Linked DNA regions of Thermocoleostomius sinensis A174. The main gene of each other region encodes a partner of the protein of the gene in region 2 in a complex. Links are inferred from orthologs where the notes say so. Each region holds a gene or a part of one and is shown on either strand. Other genes may lie near its edges. The genes, in order: secA and secY.

Evidence for each region.
Region 1: the proteins of secY (region 2) and secA are in contact, whole or in part, in a crystal structure (PDB 3DIN), measured with the Thermotoga maritima proteins. The link is inferred for Thermocoleostomius sinensis A174 from one-to-one orthologs. Residues at the interface, in WP_004081795.1 of Thermotoga maritima: Glu108, Gly109, Glu110, Glu111, Ala236, Glu237, Arg238, Arg239, Ile240, Thr241, Ile242, Gln243, Tyr244, Ala245, Arg246, Arg247, Val248, Thr249, Gly250, Arg251, Arg252, Val253, Tyr254, Gly256, Ala257, Ser258, Thr259, Tyr260, Leu261, Pro262; in WP_004082002.1 of Thermotoga maritima: Glu261, Ala262, Arg263, Lys300, Ala301, Arg302, Thr303, Ile304, Ile305, Leu323, Tyr324, Asp325, Pro326, Val329, Ser330, Tyr333, Ile336, Lys340, Phe345, Val349, Glu363, Phe364, Tyr374, Ser375, Gly376, Gly377, Glu393, Ile395, Thr482, Ser483.

The regions. Positions count from the first base shown.
Region 1 is NZ_CP113797.1:5,756,857-5,769,127, forward strand. What follows is about bases 3,690-7,047. They hold secA (preprotein translocase subunit SecA), read left to right. Parts: upstream 3,690-4,030; coding sequence 4,031-6,847; downstream 6,848-7,047. In the rest of the region: OXH18_RS24940 (pre-peptidase C-terminal domain-containing protein), read right to left, coding at 26-1,618; OXH18_RS24945 (GNAT family N-acetyltransferase), read right to left, coding at 2,103-2,588; OXH18_RS24950 (hypothetical protein), read left to right, coding at 2,872-3,609; OXH18_RS24960 (hypothetical protein), read right to left, coding at 7,072-7,317; OXH18_RS24965 (IS5 family transposase), read left to right, coding at 7,366-8,157; OXH18_RS24970 (hypothetical protein), read right to left, coding at 8,506-8,949; OXH18_RS24975 (helix-turn-helix transcriptional regulator), read right to left, coding at 9,065-9,718; ATP-dependent Clp protease adapter ClpS, read left to right, coding at 10,070-10,408; malQ (4-alpha-glucanotransferase), read right to left, coding at 10,440-11,942; OXH18_RS24990 (sugar O-acetyltransferase), read left to right, coding at 12,210-12,271. UniProt on the Escherichia coli protein: Required for protein export, interacts with the SecYEG preprotein conducting channel.
Region 2 is NZ_CP113797.1:827,936-830,770, reverse strand. It holds secY (preprotein translocase subunit SecY), read right to left. Parts: upstream 2,158-2,835; coding sequence 844-2,157; downstream 1-843. Other genes in the region: rplO (50S ribosomal protein L15), read right to left, coding at 2,409-2,835; OXH18_RS03580 (adenylate kinase), read right to left, coding at 284-844. UniProt on the Escherichia coli protein: The central subunit of the protein translocation channel SecYEG. Consists of two halves formed by TMs 1-5 and 6-10.

The DNA.
Region 1 (12,271 bases), 4.9 Mb from region 2 along the record:
GGCTAAATACTCGTCAACCCAATGCTTAGGCATTCGTAACGCTCACGATGAAGGGTGTGGTGGCATCGCTATAGGGGCGCACGCGCACATAGTAGGTATCGCCTGCGCTCAAACCATCTGTGGTACTGAGAAACACCCGCTCCGAGTTTGTGCCAGCGTTGACGCCTTCCAAATTGGCGATCGGTTCAAAGGCATTATTGAAAATTTGAATATCGGCATCCGCGCTGAGTCCATACAAATTGATAAAAATTCCGTTCCCCGTGAACGAGCCGACTCGGAAGCGATAGAACTCATTTTCACCTACGTAGTCGATCGAACCGCCGCGAGTGAGTGGATCACCTTCAAACACGCCTAAATACTCTGCACTGGCAAATCCGTCTTCATTGCCCCGACTGGCGATGAGCGATAACTTATAGCCCGTTTGCGCATTGGAGTACGGCAGCACCCGAGCGTAATAGGTTCCAGTAGGAGCATTGGTATACCAAATCCATTCTTCTTGTGTGCCCGACAAGATCGATTCAGCCAAGATATTGCCGCTGCTGTCATAAAGCACTAGATCAGCATCTGCCGTCAGATTAGACAGAGAGACAATGAAACTACCAGGGGTCGTGTGATTGAATACAAAGAAGTCATTGGCATCTCGCCCATACGTTTCATTGAACCCAATTCTGCCTGCCTGAGTTAGCGGAGCGGTTGGAACATCGCTGCCAAAAATGCTAGATGTAGAATCAAAAATTGGCAGCGTCCCTAAATTCATGGCATCTGTAAAGGTACCGTTGAAATCTTGGGGAGTTGGATCTGGCTGGGGATTGTTGTCTACGGGCGGTGCAGGCGTGGGCGCAGGTGGAGCGGCAACGGTGCTGATCACCAGACGGTATTTGGTTCGCGCATTTCTAGACCCCGGCAAAACTTGGATATAGTAAAGGCCAGCCTCTAGAGAATTCAGCGTGATGCTGTCTGGTTGACGGCCATTAGTGTCCGATCGCCCAATTTCCACTCCCGCCTGATTAAATATTCGCAAATCAGCGTCGGCTTTCAACCTATTCAACGCAACAGTAAGGCCACCTCTGGCGGCTAGGTTTACGCTGAAATAATCATTGCGATCGCGGTCTCCTTCTTCAATGCCACCAATCGAGTCTCGACGCTGACGAGTGGTGCTTAGCACCCCCAAATCCGTTGCAGTCTGTCGCCGGCGATTGATATCACCCCCATCTCCATCGCGAACATTTTTAACCCGAATCACGAATGACTGCTCATAGGTGTTGCCGCTGCTATCGGTGGTTGCCACTCGAATGACATAGGCATTTTGCCGCTCAAAGTCAAAGCTTCGTCGCGCTTTCAGAACATTTCCATCGATCGTAAAGGCAGAGCGACCCGAAATTAGGCGATAGGTATGCCGGCTAGAATCAGAGTCTTCGGTAGATAGCTCACCAATGCGCGATCCTCTGCGTCGATTCTCTTTAATGGTTTGAGCGGACAGAGTGATAGCGGTTGGGCGACGATTGCCTCGTAGAGGACTGAAGAAATCGTTGTCACTTCCGCCTCGATCGTTACTGGAACCATCATTCTGACTACCATTATCCTGAGCGCCACCATTGGGGCCTTGATTCCCTGGCATAACGTTCTCCTGCAATCATTCAGTAGCGTGATAAGAGGGATATAGAGGTCTGTGACTCAATGCCTTCACCCTACTAGAGCGCAAGCAGGGAATCTAGCGCATTAAACGCAACGTTGATTGCATTTAAGTGCAATTTAATTGGCAGAATGTATCGATCGCTAAATGAATACTTAGAACCTTTCCTTGAAAATGCTGAGAATTAAGATATCGGAAAGCCTTGCTTGAGTCAATTCAGCCAAACAAAACCTAACCTTTTCTTTGGATTTCTTAATCGGCTAATCACGGTATAAATTTTTAGGCATTACTATTGAAATAAAGGGAAGCTGCCATGGTTGCAAGTTGCTGAATTTGCTTTGCTCCCCCAACTCCTGCTCCTAATACCAATCCTTTATAAGGTTGTACATGTTGCCAATCCCTCCCAACCGCTCCTGTTCAATAGAATGGAACGATTGCCCCAGCAACCCGATTGCTTCATTTCGCTGGCTTATTCCAACTGTTCTATCTGCACTGGCAAAGCACGCTGCGAAATAGTTTGATTCAACAACACCATGGTGGTGGATTCGTTGACCTTAAAACCAATGCGCTGATAAAACTCTTTTTGCTTAGTGGTCATTAAATATACTCGCTCTACCCGATTCACATGCGGGTGCATCAGGACGGTTTCGACAAGTTTGCGCCCTAGACCGGCTCCTTGATAGTTTGGATGAATTACCACATCCCAAATTGTGGCGCGATAAATGCCATCAGACATGGCACGAGCAAAGCCAATCAATCGATCGCCATCCCAAACTGTGACGATCGGTTTGCTATTGGCAAGGGCAACGGCCCACGCTTCAGGAGTGCGACCTTGGGCCCAAAATGCAGTCATCTCAAACAAGTCTTGTAGCTGACGAAGATCTAGCTTACGGGAACAAATTCCCTCTGGCGACTCATCTTGTACCCAAAACTGAATGTGGCTGCAATCCGTCATTGACAAATCTCCGCAATGGTTTCTAAGGTGTAAATTCAAGTGGTCAGTGTCAACGGCTAGCTTCAAAAAGCGTAATAATTATCTGCTGACTAGGGTAAATTGACTGTGACCCGGCTTACCTCCCCTGTCTGGATGACTGTTTTATACCAGTAGGCTGAAACTTGGTCGGTTCGTCAGGGTGGGTTAAATAGTCAGAAGTTGACTCACGACCCAGGGGTCATTTCCTTGGCGTCGCTTTATCTCTACGGATTTCAACGCTCCTTATTGTTGCTACAGTGCCACTATGCCTTTTCAGATTAAGCCCTTCCAAATTCACCCATCTCAGTTAAACCGTCGATTGGGTAAAAACTTGGGTAGAAAGTCAGGTCGGCAAATTCGTAGAGATGCCCATGCGACCCACCGGGCGAGTGCAATGGCAACACCACCCGATGCTTTGCCGCCACCCAACAAACCGATCCGAGTGGGACGGCGATCGCCGTTAGGATTATTGCTATTTCTGCTGTTGTGGAGCATCATTTTGGGGCTTGGCCTAGCACAAGCTGTCACTCCCCCATCTTCTCTATCCTCCCTAGCTGGAGGTAAAAATACTCCAGCGATCGCACAAGCCTTCGAGCCAGATCCAGACGGACTCACCGATCCAGTGCCGCCAGAACTTCAACTTGGACAAGAACTGTATCTGGAAAACTGCGCCACCTGTCATGTAGCCTTGCCACCAGCAGTGATGCCTACCGAATCATGGCGAGTAATTCTGACCCAGCCCACCCACTACGGTGCGCAAATTACACCACCCGTACAGCCCGGTTTACAGATAATTTGGAACTATATTTCCCTCTACTCGCGTCCGCTCAAACCAGACGAACCCGTGCCCTATCGCCTCCGCAGTTCCCGCTATTTCAGAGCGTTGCATCCCGACGTTGCATTCGACGATCGCGTCTCTGTACGCAGTTGTATTAGTTGTCATCCTGCCGCCGAGCAGTTTAACTATCGCCGCCTCGCTGCCGACTGGCAAACCACTCCTTGATCGGCCATTTTCATCGTGGCGACCTGCCAACAGGCGGGATGGGATGATGCTGATTTGGCTCAGGGGAAGTAGCGCTCTAGGATTTAGCTTCTAGGTAGTTTGCATTGTATGTGAAGCTAGCCTGTGAGAAAGCAAAGACAATCTTAGCCTCTGAAGCTATCATTTTGCTACGGAATAATCAAGTGATTTATGAACGATCCGTCTCCTTCCTCCCCAGCCTCAAATGATAGGATGAGGATACACTAGACATAATGTTCAGAACATCCTGTTCAGAGTGAAATGTTTAAAGTGAATGGCGTTGTGGGCATCTATGATTCGATCGAGTCAGCCTGCACCCAATCAACCAATCGGTTAAGTGACATCTGAACAGTCCCATCAGGTGACCAACTCTCATATTCCTAACTAGAGCCTTTCGTTTGCCATGTTAAAAAATCTGCTGGGCGATCCCAATGCAAGGAAGCTTAGAAAATATAAGAACGACATCGTCGAAATCAATTTGCTTGAAGAAGAAATTCAAGCCCTATCGGATGAACAGCTAGTCGGGAAAACGGCAGAATTCAGGCAGCGAATCGAAAACGGAGAGAGTCTGGACGATCTCTTGCCCGAAGCGTTTGCAGTTGTGCGAGAAGCTGGCAAGCGTGTGCTGGGAATGCGCCACTTCGATGTGCAGTTAATTGGCGGCATGGTGCTGCATGATGGACAGATTGCCGAAATGAAGACGGGGGAAGGCAAAACCCTGGTGGCAACGCTGCCCGCTTACCTGAATGCGCTGTCTGGGAAGGGCGTGCATGTGGTAACGGTGAATGACTACTTGGCCCGACGCGATGCCGAATGGATGGGGCAGGTACATCGATTCTTGGGCTTAACCGTAGGACTGATTCAGCAAGGCATGACCCCCACCGAGCGCAAAAAGAACTATGGCTGTGATATCACCTATGGCACCAACAGCGAACTGGGGTTTGACTACCTGCGCGACAATATGGCCACCTCTATGCCAGATGTGGTACAGCGCCCGTTTAACTACTGCATTATTGATGAAGTAGACTCGGTTTTGATTGATGAAGCCCGCACCCCTCTGATCATTTCAGGTCAAGTAGAGCGCCCCAGCGAGAAATATATGCGGGCGGCTCAGGTGGCGGCAGCCTTAATCAAGAAAAAAGACGAAGATGACCCAGACGGGCATTATGAGGTAGACGAAAAGCAGCGAAACGTCTTGCTGTCGGACGAAGGATTTATTCGGGCTGAGCAACTGTTGGGCGTTAAGGATTTATTTGACCCGAAAGATCCGTGGGCGCACTATATCTTTAATGCCATCAAAGCCAAAGAGTTGTTCATCAAGGACGTAAACTATATTGTTCGCCACGACGAAGTGGTGATTGTAGACGAATTCACAGGACGGGTAATGCCGGGTCGTCGCTGGAGTGATGGGCTGCATCAGGCGATTGAAGCCAAGGAAAATGTGGAAATTCAACCAGAGACACAAACTCTGGCAACCATTACCTACCAAAACTTCTTCTTGCTCTATCCCAAACTGGCGGGTATGACGGGAACTGCCAAAACGGAGGAAGCAGAATTTGAGAAGATTTATAACCTGGAAGTGACGGTCATTCCCACGAACCGCCCCACTGGACGGAAAGACTTGCCCGATGTGGTATACAAAACGGAAGAAGCGAAGTGGCGAGCGATCGCCCAGGAATGCTCTGAAATGCACGAAATGGGACGTCCGGTGCTGGTGGGTACAACAAGCGTCGAAAAGTCGGAGCTTCTGTCCCGGATGTTGAGCGAGTTGAATGTAAACCACAACTTGCTGAACGCCAAGCCGGAGAACGTGGAGCGGGAATCGGAAATTATTGCGCAGGCCGGCCGCAAAGGCGCGGTGACGATCGCCACGAACATGGCAGGACGTGGAACTGACATTATTCTGGGCGGGAATGCCGATTACATGGCGCGCTTGAAGCTGCGGGAATATTTTATGCCCCGTATTGTCCAACCTGAAGATGAGGAAGGCTTTGCGGTGGCTAAGGTGATGAGCGGCAGTGGTCGATCGGGTGGTAAAGGCTTTATGCCCAATGCTAACCAGAAGGTGAAGACCTGGCGAGCCTCACCACAAATTTTCCCCACCGAGTTATCGAAAGAAACCGAGAAAGCCCTCAAAGAAGCAGTGGACTTCGCTGTGCAGCAGTATGGCGAGCGATCGTTGCCGGAACTGAAAGCGGAAGATATTGTCGCCACTGCGTCTGAAAAGGCCCCCACTGATGATGCCGTGATTCTGAAGCTGCGCAAGGTCTACAACGCTATTCGCCAAGAGTACGAGCAATTTACCCATGCTGAGCATGATGAAGTGGTGCAGGTGGGTGGGCTGCACGTAATTGGAACAGAGCGCCATGAGTCTCGCCGCATTGATAACCAGTTGCGGGGCCGAGCCGGACGCCAAGGCGACCCCGGTTCGACGCGGTTCTTCCTGAGCTTGCAAGACAACTTGCTGCGCATCTTTGGGGGCGATCGGGTCGCTGGCTTGATGAATGCCTTTCGCGTAGAAGAAGACATGCCAATCGAATCAGGAATGTTGACGCGATCGTTGGAAGGAGCACAAAAGAAAGTTGAAACCTATTACTACGACATTCGGAAACAGGTGTTTGAATACGACGAAGTGATGAATAATCAGCGTCGGGCCATCTATGCCGAACGTCGTCGTGTATTGGAAGGACAAGACCTGAAGGAACAGGTAATTAAATATATTGAACGCACCATGAACGACATTGTGGATGCTTACATCAATCCCGATCTACCGCCGGAAGAATGGGATTTGCAAAGCATTGTCGGTAAAGTGAAAGAATTCATCTATCTGCTCAAGGATCTAGAACCAGACCAACTCACCGATCTCTCAGTGGGCGAAATTAAGACCTTCTTGCACGAACAAGGGCGCATTGCTTACGACATTAAGGAAGCACAAATTGATCAAATTAAACCGGGATTGATGCGCGAAGCCGAACGGTTCTTTATTCTGCAACAAATCGATACCCTCTGGCGAGAACACCTCCAGCAAATGGAAGCGCTGCGGGAAGCGATCGGGCTGCGCGGCTATGGTCAACGCGATCCGTTGATTGAATACAAGAGCGAAGGCTACGAACTGTTCCTGGAAATGATGACCAATATTCGTCGGAATGTGGTCTACTCGCTGTTCCAGTTCCAACCACAACCACAGCCCGTTCCCCAACCCTCGTCAGAAGTGGTTTAGTGAGACCTTATCGCTAGAAAACTAGGATAGAGAGGCTGTCCATTGTCTGGTGGGGTGGTTGATTGGCTGACAAATCTCGATTCCCCTCACCTTAAGTCCCTCTCCCTCTGAGGGACTTTAAAACACATGGGGGCAAGGGTTGGGAGATGAGGGGGCAAAGAGTGGTCAGTCAATTAGGGTAGGATGGACAGCCTAGTTCAAACCAACTTTCGTTTTACCGTCCCTCAACGATCTATCATTTCTGCTAACTCATCTATCCATACTTGTGGCAACCACACCTCTGCGTCTGGTTGCTCGGGGGATTCCATTGGATTAGGAACATTTCGAGTTGAATTGAGATTGTGCCCTGTTGCAGTGTGAGTCGGCGTGGCTCGACGTTCAACTAATTGAGGTTTATTTACGATCGGAGCAGATGCGGCGATGGTCTGAGAGGGTGTTTGAGAAGCCAGGAAGGTCGTAAAAAAGCTCACTCAGTGTAGGCTGCGAATAGCAAATATCTACAGCCCTGAGTGAGTCAGATGAGTAAAGCATATCCCAGTAACCTAACCCGCGCCCAATATGAGGTTTTGAGTGAATTAATTCCAGCAGCAAAGCCAGGTGGTCGTCCTCGCAGCGTTGACCTGTGGGAGGTGCTCAATGCCATGCTCTATGTTCTGGTTGAAGGCTGTCGTTGGCGTTCTTTACCTGGTGATTTCCCAGCCTGGCAGACGGTGTACACGTACTTCCGCAACTGGCGATTGGACGGCACCTGGATTTCCATTCATGACCAGTTGCACCAGTGGGTTCGCATCGATGCGCAACGCTATCCTAGTCCATCAGAAGCGATCATCGATAGCCAAAGCATCAAGAGTGCAGCAGGAGTTCATCAACAAGTTGGCTTTGATGGAGGCAAGCTGATTACAGGACGCAAACGATTTTTAACGGTGGATACGTTAGGACTGGTTTTGCGGGTGTTTGTGAGTGCGGCAAACCTGGGGGAACGCGAAGGGGGCAAACGTGTCCTCAAACGAGTCAAACGGATGAAGAAAAAGGTTTCACGCTTAATCACCATTTGGGTAGACGGCGGGTTCGATGGCGCCCCTTTTCTGATGTGGGTGATGGATGTTTGTCGTTGGATTGTGCAAGTTGTACTGCGACCTGAGCAAACCAAAGGCTTTAGCTTGCTCAAAAAGAGGTGGGTGGTAGAACGAACTTTTGGTTGGCTAATGGGATGCAGACGGTTGGTCAGAGACTATGAATTATTACCAGAGACATCAGAAACCTTGATCTACCTTGCCATGATTCGGATTATGGTGAGGCGGTTGGCATAAATTTGACACCTCAAATCTTTTCAAACACCCTCTGAGGGCGAATTAAGTGCAGAAGCAGACGATTAATCGCGGCAAACCGGGCTGCTATCCATCGCAAAACCGCTCGATTAAGTATAGAAACTTCCATGGGATTACTTTATATAAATAAAAAATAGAAATAAGCTATTTCAAGGCTAAATGAAAAATCTTAAAACAGCGGCTAAAATCTCAATCCCTCTAAACTCTTCATGAATCGTATAACTATCGTATAGGTATTGTATAGCTCCAGACATCAGCGCTTAATCTTCCTTTCCGCTGCATCGTGAAAGGTGTATGCTGACAACAATTTCAACAAGTTCAACAACCAGTTCAATACTTCGACCCTGGCAGTATCACAAAGTCAATCGCTTCTCCTAACCCTAGCCCAATTACCGCAACAACTACTAGCGTCACAAACACATCCAGTTGCTTGGTTCCAGCCGACTTAAGGTCAAGAGCAGCCAACAGCATCGTGATCAATGGAGCCGCCAGAAATGTCACGATCGCTGGTTCTACAGTAATTAGTGCCAAAAGCAAGCTAAACATGAGACTGAGGCTAATGACAACCCACAAACTTTGCGAACCAAATAGCCCCAGCAACAGTTCGACAATCGGATTACTCTTCCAAGCGATGGCGATCGTTAAACTTGTAACCAGAATTCCTACCAACCAAACCACGTGGTAAGCCGATAAATACCAACCTAGCAAGACATAAGCTAGTAAAACCAGTCCTAGCGAAACCCAGGATAGCTTCAGCCATTCAACGTCATCCATGTTGTCTTCGCTCTAAAGCACCGTCATAAAATCCATTCCAACTATAGCGATTTCGACTAGACACTTTTGCAGCTAAATTTTCTATCTAAATGGCTCGACCGGCAAGGGGTGAGTACTACCCACAAATACTCAGCCCCTCCACTTTATCGCGCTTAGCATGAATGCTCTTAATGTGCTTACGTACTGTGTCTTCGCTAATGTGCAGCGTAGCAGCGATCGTTTTATACGTTGCCCCCGCTTGCTTCAACTGCCAAACTTGCGTTTCTCGATCGGACAAGCCATACTTCTGAGCTTCGGTACTGGCTTTGTGTTGCGCCGACTGCTGCCGATCTTCTAACGTCACCAACAAACAAGGGCCGTCGATCATTTTTAATTGCAGCCACTGGGCACGAATCCGAATCGAACCTGTCTCCTCGGTTTTAATTTCGTCTTCAATCACGAACACTTGAGGAGAAACAGATTTGCTCTCGGTCATGAGCGTTTGACAGCTACGCCAAATTGGTAATGGCACAGCACTTGGGCAAGAAGGAGGTAGAGAAGATGAAGCCGCTGCCAAAGTTTCAGTTAATTGGTAGCAAAGGCGCTTAGCGCAACGGTTGGCAAACAGCAAGTCTCCTTGAGCACTTAGCAGCATGATGCCATCCATTAGTCCTTCTAAAGCATACTGAATCAACACAGGCAAATTGTTCGAGCGAGGGCTGTCTGAAAGATATGCTAAAGACGATCGAGGAGAACTAGCGGTTGTAGAAATCGTTGTTAAGGCAGCCATAGTCTGACGGGGCACAGGGGCACAAAGAGTTGTTGATATCATCCAAACTAGATCTGTACAAACTAGATCTGTAAAAGATCCGTAAGCACCTTACTTCTAGTAGCCTGCCCTTATCATGCGGGTTAACCGAGAAGATCTAGAGAACGTGCTCAACTGACTGTGACGGTGTCGTCAATGCCAGAAACGGGAACAGAAACAAGAGCTTGGGGTAAAACATGTTTAGGAGATGATTGAAGAGATTATTGAAAAAGTGATCGCTGCATGAGCTTTCTCAAAGGGCGATCGCTAAACTGAGGAGAGAGGTAATCTGGATATATACTTTTGTTAAGCAAACCTTTGGACGTGTTTCCAATGACAGCAGTAGTCACCATGTCCCCAATAGCCACACTAACGGCAATGACCACTTCGCCGACGATTGCACCAGAAAAATCTAGCCAAACGGTGCAAAAACCCTATCCCAACTATAAAGTGATTGTGTTGAATGATGACTTCAATACGTTTCAGCATGTGGCCAACAGCTTGATGAAGTACATTCCTGGGATGACTAGCGATCGGGCTTGGGATCTGACGAACCAAGTACACTACGAAGGGCAGGCTACCGTTTGGGTAGGGCCTCAAGAGCAAGCAGAACTATATCATCAGCAGTTAAGCCGAGCCGGATTGACGATGGCTCCTTTGGAAGCCGCATAGCCTGTCGGTGTGCTCTGTCTGTCTGAATTGGTCATCGCTTGGACGCGAATCGACCATAGAGAACCGTCAGGTGACGCAGCCGATCGCTTAATTCCTCAGTCAGTGCGTCTGCCTGATAACGCCAGCCCCAATTTCCTGCTGCTCGACTGGGTTCATTCATGCGGGCCTCACTACCCAGCCCCAACACATCTTGCAGGGGAATGATGGCTTGATTAGCCACTGTGGCAAAGGCCAGACGCACTAGATCCCAGTGAATGCCCTGAGACGACTCACTCAAATAGCGCTGTACTCTTGCTTGTTCGTCAGGTGATCGTTTATTAAACCATCCCACAGTGGTGTCGTTATCGTGGGTTCCAGTATAGACGACACAGTTAGGCGTGTAGTTAAACGGCAGATAGGGGTTGTCTGGTTGCGAATCAAAGGCAAAGTGCAGCACCTTCATTCCCGGAAACTCGAACTCATCTCGTAACGCCTCCACTTCTGGTGTAATCACCCCCAAATCTTCAGCAATAATCGGTAGAGTACCTAGTTCGTCTTTCAGGCGGGTAAAAAGCTGCTTACCCGGAGCCAGCAACCACTGCCCATTGATCGCCGTTGCTTCACCTTGGGGCACCGCCCAGTAAGCTTCAAAGCCCCGGAAGTGATCAATCCGCACCAAGTCAACCCGCTCAAATAGCTTGCGAAAGCGTTGAATCCACCAGTTGAAATCATCTTCTTGCATTCGCTCCCAGTTGTAGAGAGGATTGCCCCACAACTGACCCGTGGCGCTAAAATAATCGGGTGGAACCCCAGCCATCTGCGTTGGTAGCCCGGTTTCTGAGTCGAGGCAGAATAAGTCTGAATGGGCCCACACTTCAGCACTATCGTGAGCCAGATAGATGGGCAGATCACCTAAGACTTCCACCCCGTTTTGATTGGCGTAGGCTTTAAGCCCTGTCCACTGGCGAGAGAATTCAAATTGCAGAAACTTGTGATAAAAAATTTCATCCGCCAGCTTCGATCGCCACGCTTCTACAGCCTCCGGTTCGTGATGGGCGATCGGTGGTTCCCATTGATGCCAGCTTGCGCCACGGTGGGCATCTTTCAGCGATCGAAACAGGGCATAGTCTTCCAGCCAATCAGCCTGCATTTGACAAAAGTCTGCAAACGCCTGTTGCAGCGATGCATCCGCTTGCGATCGAAACTGTTGACAGGCTTTGCGTAGCAGCGGTTCTTTACTGTGAATCACCCAACCATAATCAACTTGCAGCGGCAGTTGCGGCAGTTGGCGCAGATCGTCGTTTGTTAATAGCCCAATGTCTCGCAGTTGCTCTGGACTAATCAACAAGGGATTGCCAGCATTAGCTGAAAAGCACTGATAGGGTGAATCGCCATACCCGGTGGGTCCAAGCGGTAGAATTTGCCAGAGTCGCTGTCCTGCTGCGCGCAGAAAATCGATAAATTGATACGCTGTTGGGCCTAAATCACCAATTCCAAATTGACTGGGAAAAGAACTTGGATGTAGCAGGACGCCGCTGGATCTCGGGAATGGCATAAACAATTACAGGACAGGGTGAAACGAATAGAAAATCAGATGAGGATTTCAACTGCAAGATAGGAGCCTGCACATTCGTGAAACGCTCCTGCGGAATTCATTCAATCTTTTAAAGTCTTAGGTTGAAACGCACGTGAAAGTGCTAGCGAGCGATAGACTGTGGGAAACCTTCAAACCCACTGTAACTGAAAGCGATCGCCCTTCTATACAAAATTTACAGATTAATTACGACTCGCTAGCTTATATAAAGACAATTTGAGGATAGGTATGGAACAGGATGAACGCACAGAAAAGCAACGAATGTTGGACGGCGATCTCTATCTGGGATC
Region 2 (2,835 bases):
AAACTACAAACAACTAGGCACTGACAGACGATCAAATAGACAAGCAAAACCGAAGCAGATCAACTGATGGATAAAGGTTTGGTCAAGCTTTGTGAAGGTTGGCTGATGTTATGCGCACCTTTTCAAACAGTTTTTCTTGTCGATACATCTTTATACAGCCTAACAAATGTTTATAACAACGGTCGGAGCCGTCAATTCGCAAAAATGACCAGAAAAGTAGCGAAAAAACAAGGGAACTTGGACTGGTTGACTCACCATCAAATTCCCCATAGCTAATGTATAGTTACTGGTTGGAATGAACGATTTGATCCAGTGCCGCAGAGACAGTTTCAATCGACTGATTGCCATCGACAGAAACCAGCTTATTGCGCTCTCGATAAAAGTCGATCAGCGGAGCCGTTTGCTCTCGATAGACAGACAAACGGTTGCGGATAACTTCTTCTGTATCATCTTTGCGCCCCCGACCCAACAAGCGTTCCACTAACACTTCATCAGGGACATCAAAATTGACCACCCAATCGCATGACTGATGCAAGTCATTCAACAGATCATCTAAAAAGGTGGCTTGGGTGACAGTGCGGGGAAAGCCATCTAAAATCCAACCGGCTTTGACATCGTCGTAGCCAAGTCGATCGCGCACCATCTCCAGAATCAAATGATCTGGAACCAGTTCCCCCTTATCCATATAGGCTTGCGCTTTTTCTCCCAGTTCCGTTTTTAGCGCCACCGCCGTGCGCAGAATGTCTCCGGTCGAAATGTGAGGAATTTGCTGTGCTTGGGCCAAGGCATAGGCTTGAGTGCCTTTACCGGCTCCTGGAGGCCCCAGGAAGATCAATCGTGTCACTATTGTTTCACCATCCCTTCATAGCGTTGAGAAATTACATAGGTTTGGATTTGCTTGGCAGTATCGATCGCCACACCCACTAAAATCAACAGCGAGGTCGCTCCAAACCCCTGAAATGTTGTGACACGTGTTGCACCCTCAACCGCCGTTGGAATGATAGCTACCAGTCCCAAGAAGATAGCACCCAGGAAGGTTAAACGATTTAGCACTCGCTCTAAATACTCACTGGTGGCTTTACCAGGTCGAATACCCGGAATACTGGCTCCCATCTTCTTCAGGTTCTGCGCCATATCAACTGGATTAACGACCAGCGATGCATAGAAATAGCTAAAGAATAGAATTAATGCTAAATACACCGCGACATAAAGCCATCCACCCGGCCGTAAGTACTGAATGGCTCTGGCTAAAATTTCGTTATTTGGTAGAAAATTCAGCAATGTTAAAGGAAGAAAAAGCACCGCAGAGGCAAAAATGATTGGCATGACGCCTCCCTGATTCAGACGTAGCGGCAAATAACTGCTTTTTTCTAAGTAAAGTCGTCGTCCCACCTGTCGCCGAGCGGAAATAATTGGAATCCGGCGGGTGCCCTCCTGCACAAACACGATCCCGACAATCATTGCCAGGAACACCAGAATTAGAATAATTACTCCTGCGACCAAGCTACGGTTCGCGTTGCTCTGAACTTGGTCAATTGTGGCTCCAATTGACGCAGGCAAGGTGGAAACAATACTGACGAAAATCAGCAGCGAAGCACCATTGCCAATCCCTCGTTCTGTGATTAATTCACCAACCCACATAACAAACATCGACCCTGCTGTCAAAGCCAGGGCGACCTTGGCGATAAACACTGGTCCAGGATTAATTGCATAATTATTGACCAGAATACTGATGCCAATGCTCTGGATGATTGCCCATCCTAGTGCCACATAGCGGGTAATCTGAGAAATTTTTCGTCGCCCCGCTTCACCTTCATTCTTTTGTAGGTCTTCAAGACTAGGAATAGCCGCTGCCATTAACTGCATAATAATAGACGCATTGATATAGGGCAGGATTCCTAATGCAAAGATACCCAGTGCAGAGATTCCACCGCCAGCCAAAATGTCTAAAAATCCAATCAAACTACCAAAATTACTGCTTTGGATGGCTTGACGAAATTCAGCCCGATCGATACCTGGCACTGGAATATAAATGCCCAACCGCACGAGAATTAACATGCCAATAGTGACCAGCAACCGACCTCGAAGACCAGCTGCTTGAGCCATCTGGACAAACGTTTCTTGTGCTGTTGGAGCCTTATCTCGACTGACAACCATAATAGGGATACCTCGATGCGTAGTGGCAATCACATAGCACTAATGGAAAATCCGCTCACAAATTCAGCGAACTGTTGAGCGCTGATGACACTAAGACGGGATGAACTGAATTGTGGAACCGGATTAGTGCAGACTCCAATATTGTTTAGTGTAATATTCTTATCCCCCATAACAACAACACAGGCTAACACTCAAGCAATGAGATTAACCTGTTGGTTTAGAGATAAATTAGGAAGCGCCACTGAAATCAACTAATTAATCACCTCACAACTGCCGCCTGCGGCTTCAATTTTAGTGCGGGCCGAAGCGGTAAAAGCGGCTGCTTGCACCTTCAGCGGAACAGTAAGCTCTCCATTGCCTAAGATTTTCAATGGACCGTCGTTTGTTGTGACAATGCCAGCCTCCATTAAGGTAGCCAAGTTCACTTCAGTATCTGCTTCAAGCGAAGCCAGATCCTCGACGTTGATCAAGGTGTACTGAGTTCGATTTACGATCGGGAAGTGCTTTAGCTTAGGAATACGACGGTAGAGGGGCATTTGTCCGCCTTCAAACCCAGGGCGAGTCGGTCGTCCAGAACGAGACTTTTGACCACGCATTCCAAAGCCACAGCTTGCACCTTGTCCTGCGGCAATTCCCCGTCCAACACGGCGACGGCGTTTCTGAGAGCCTTTTTTAGGT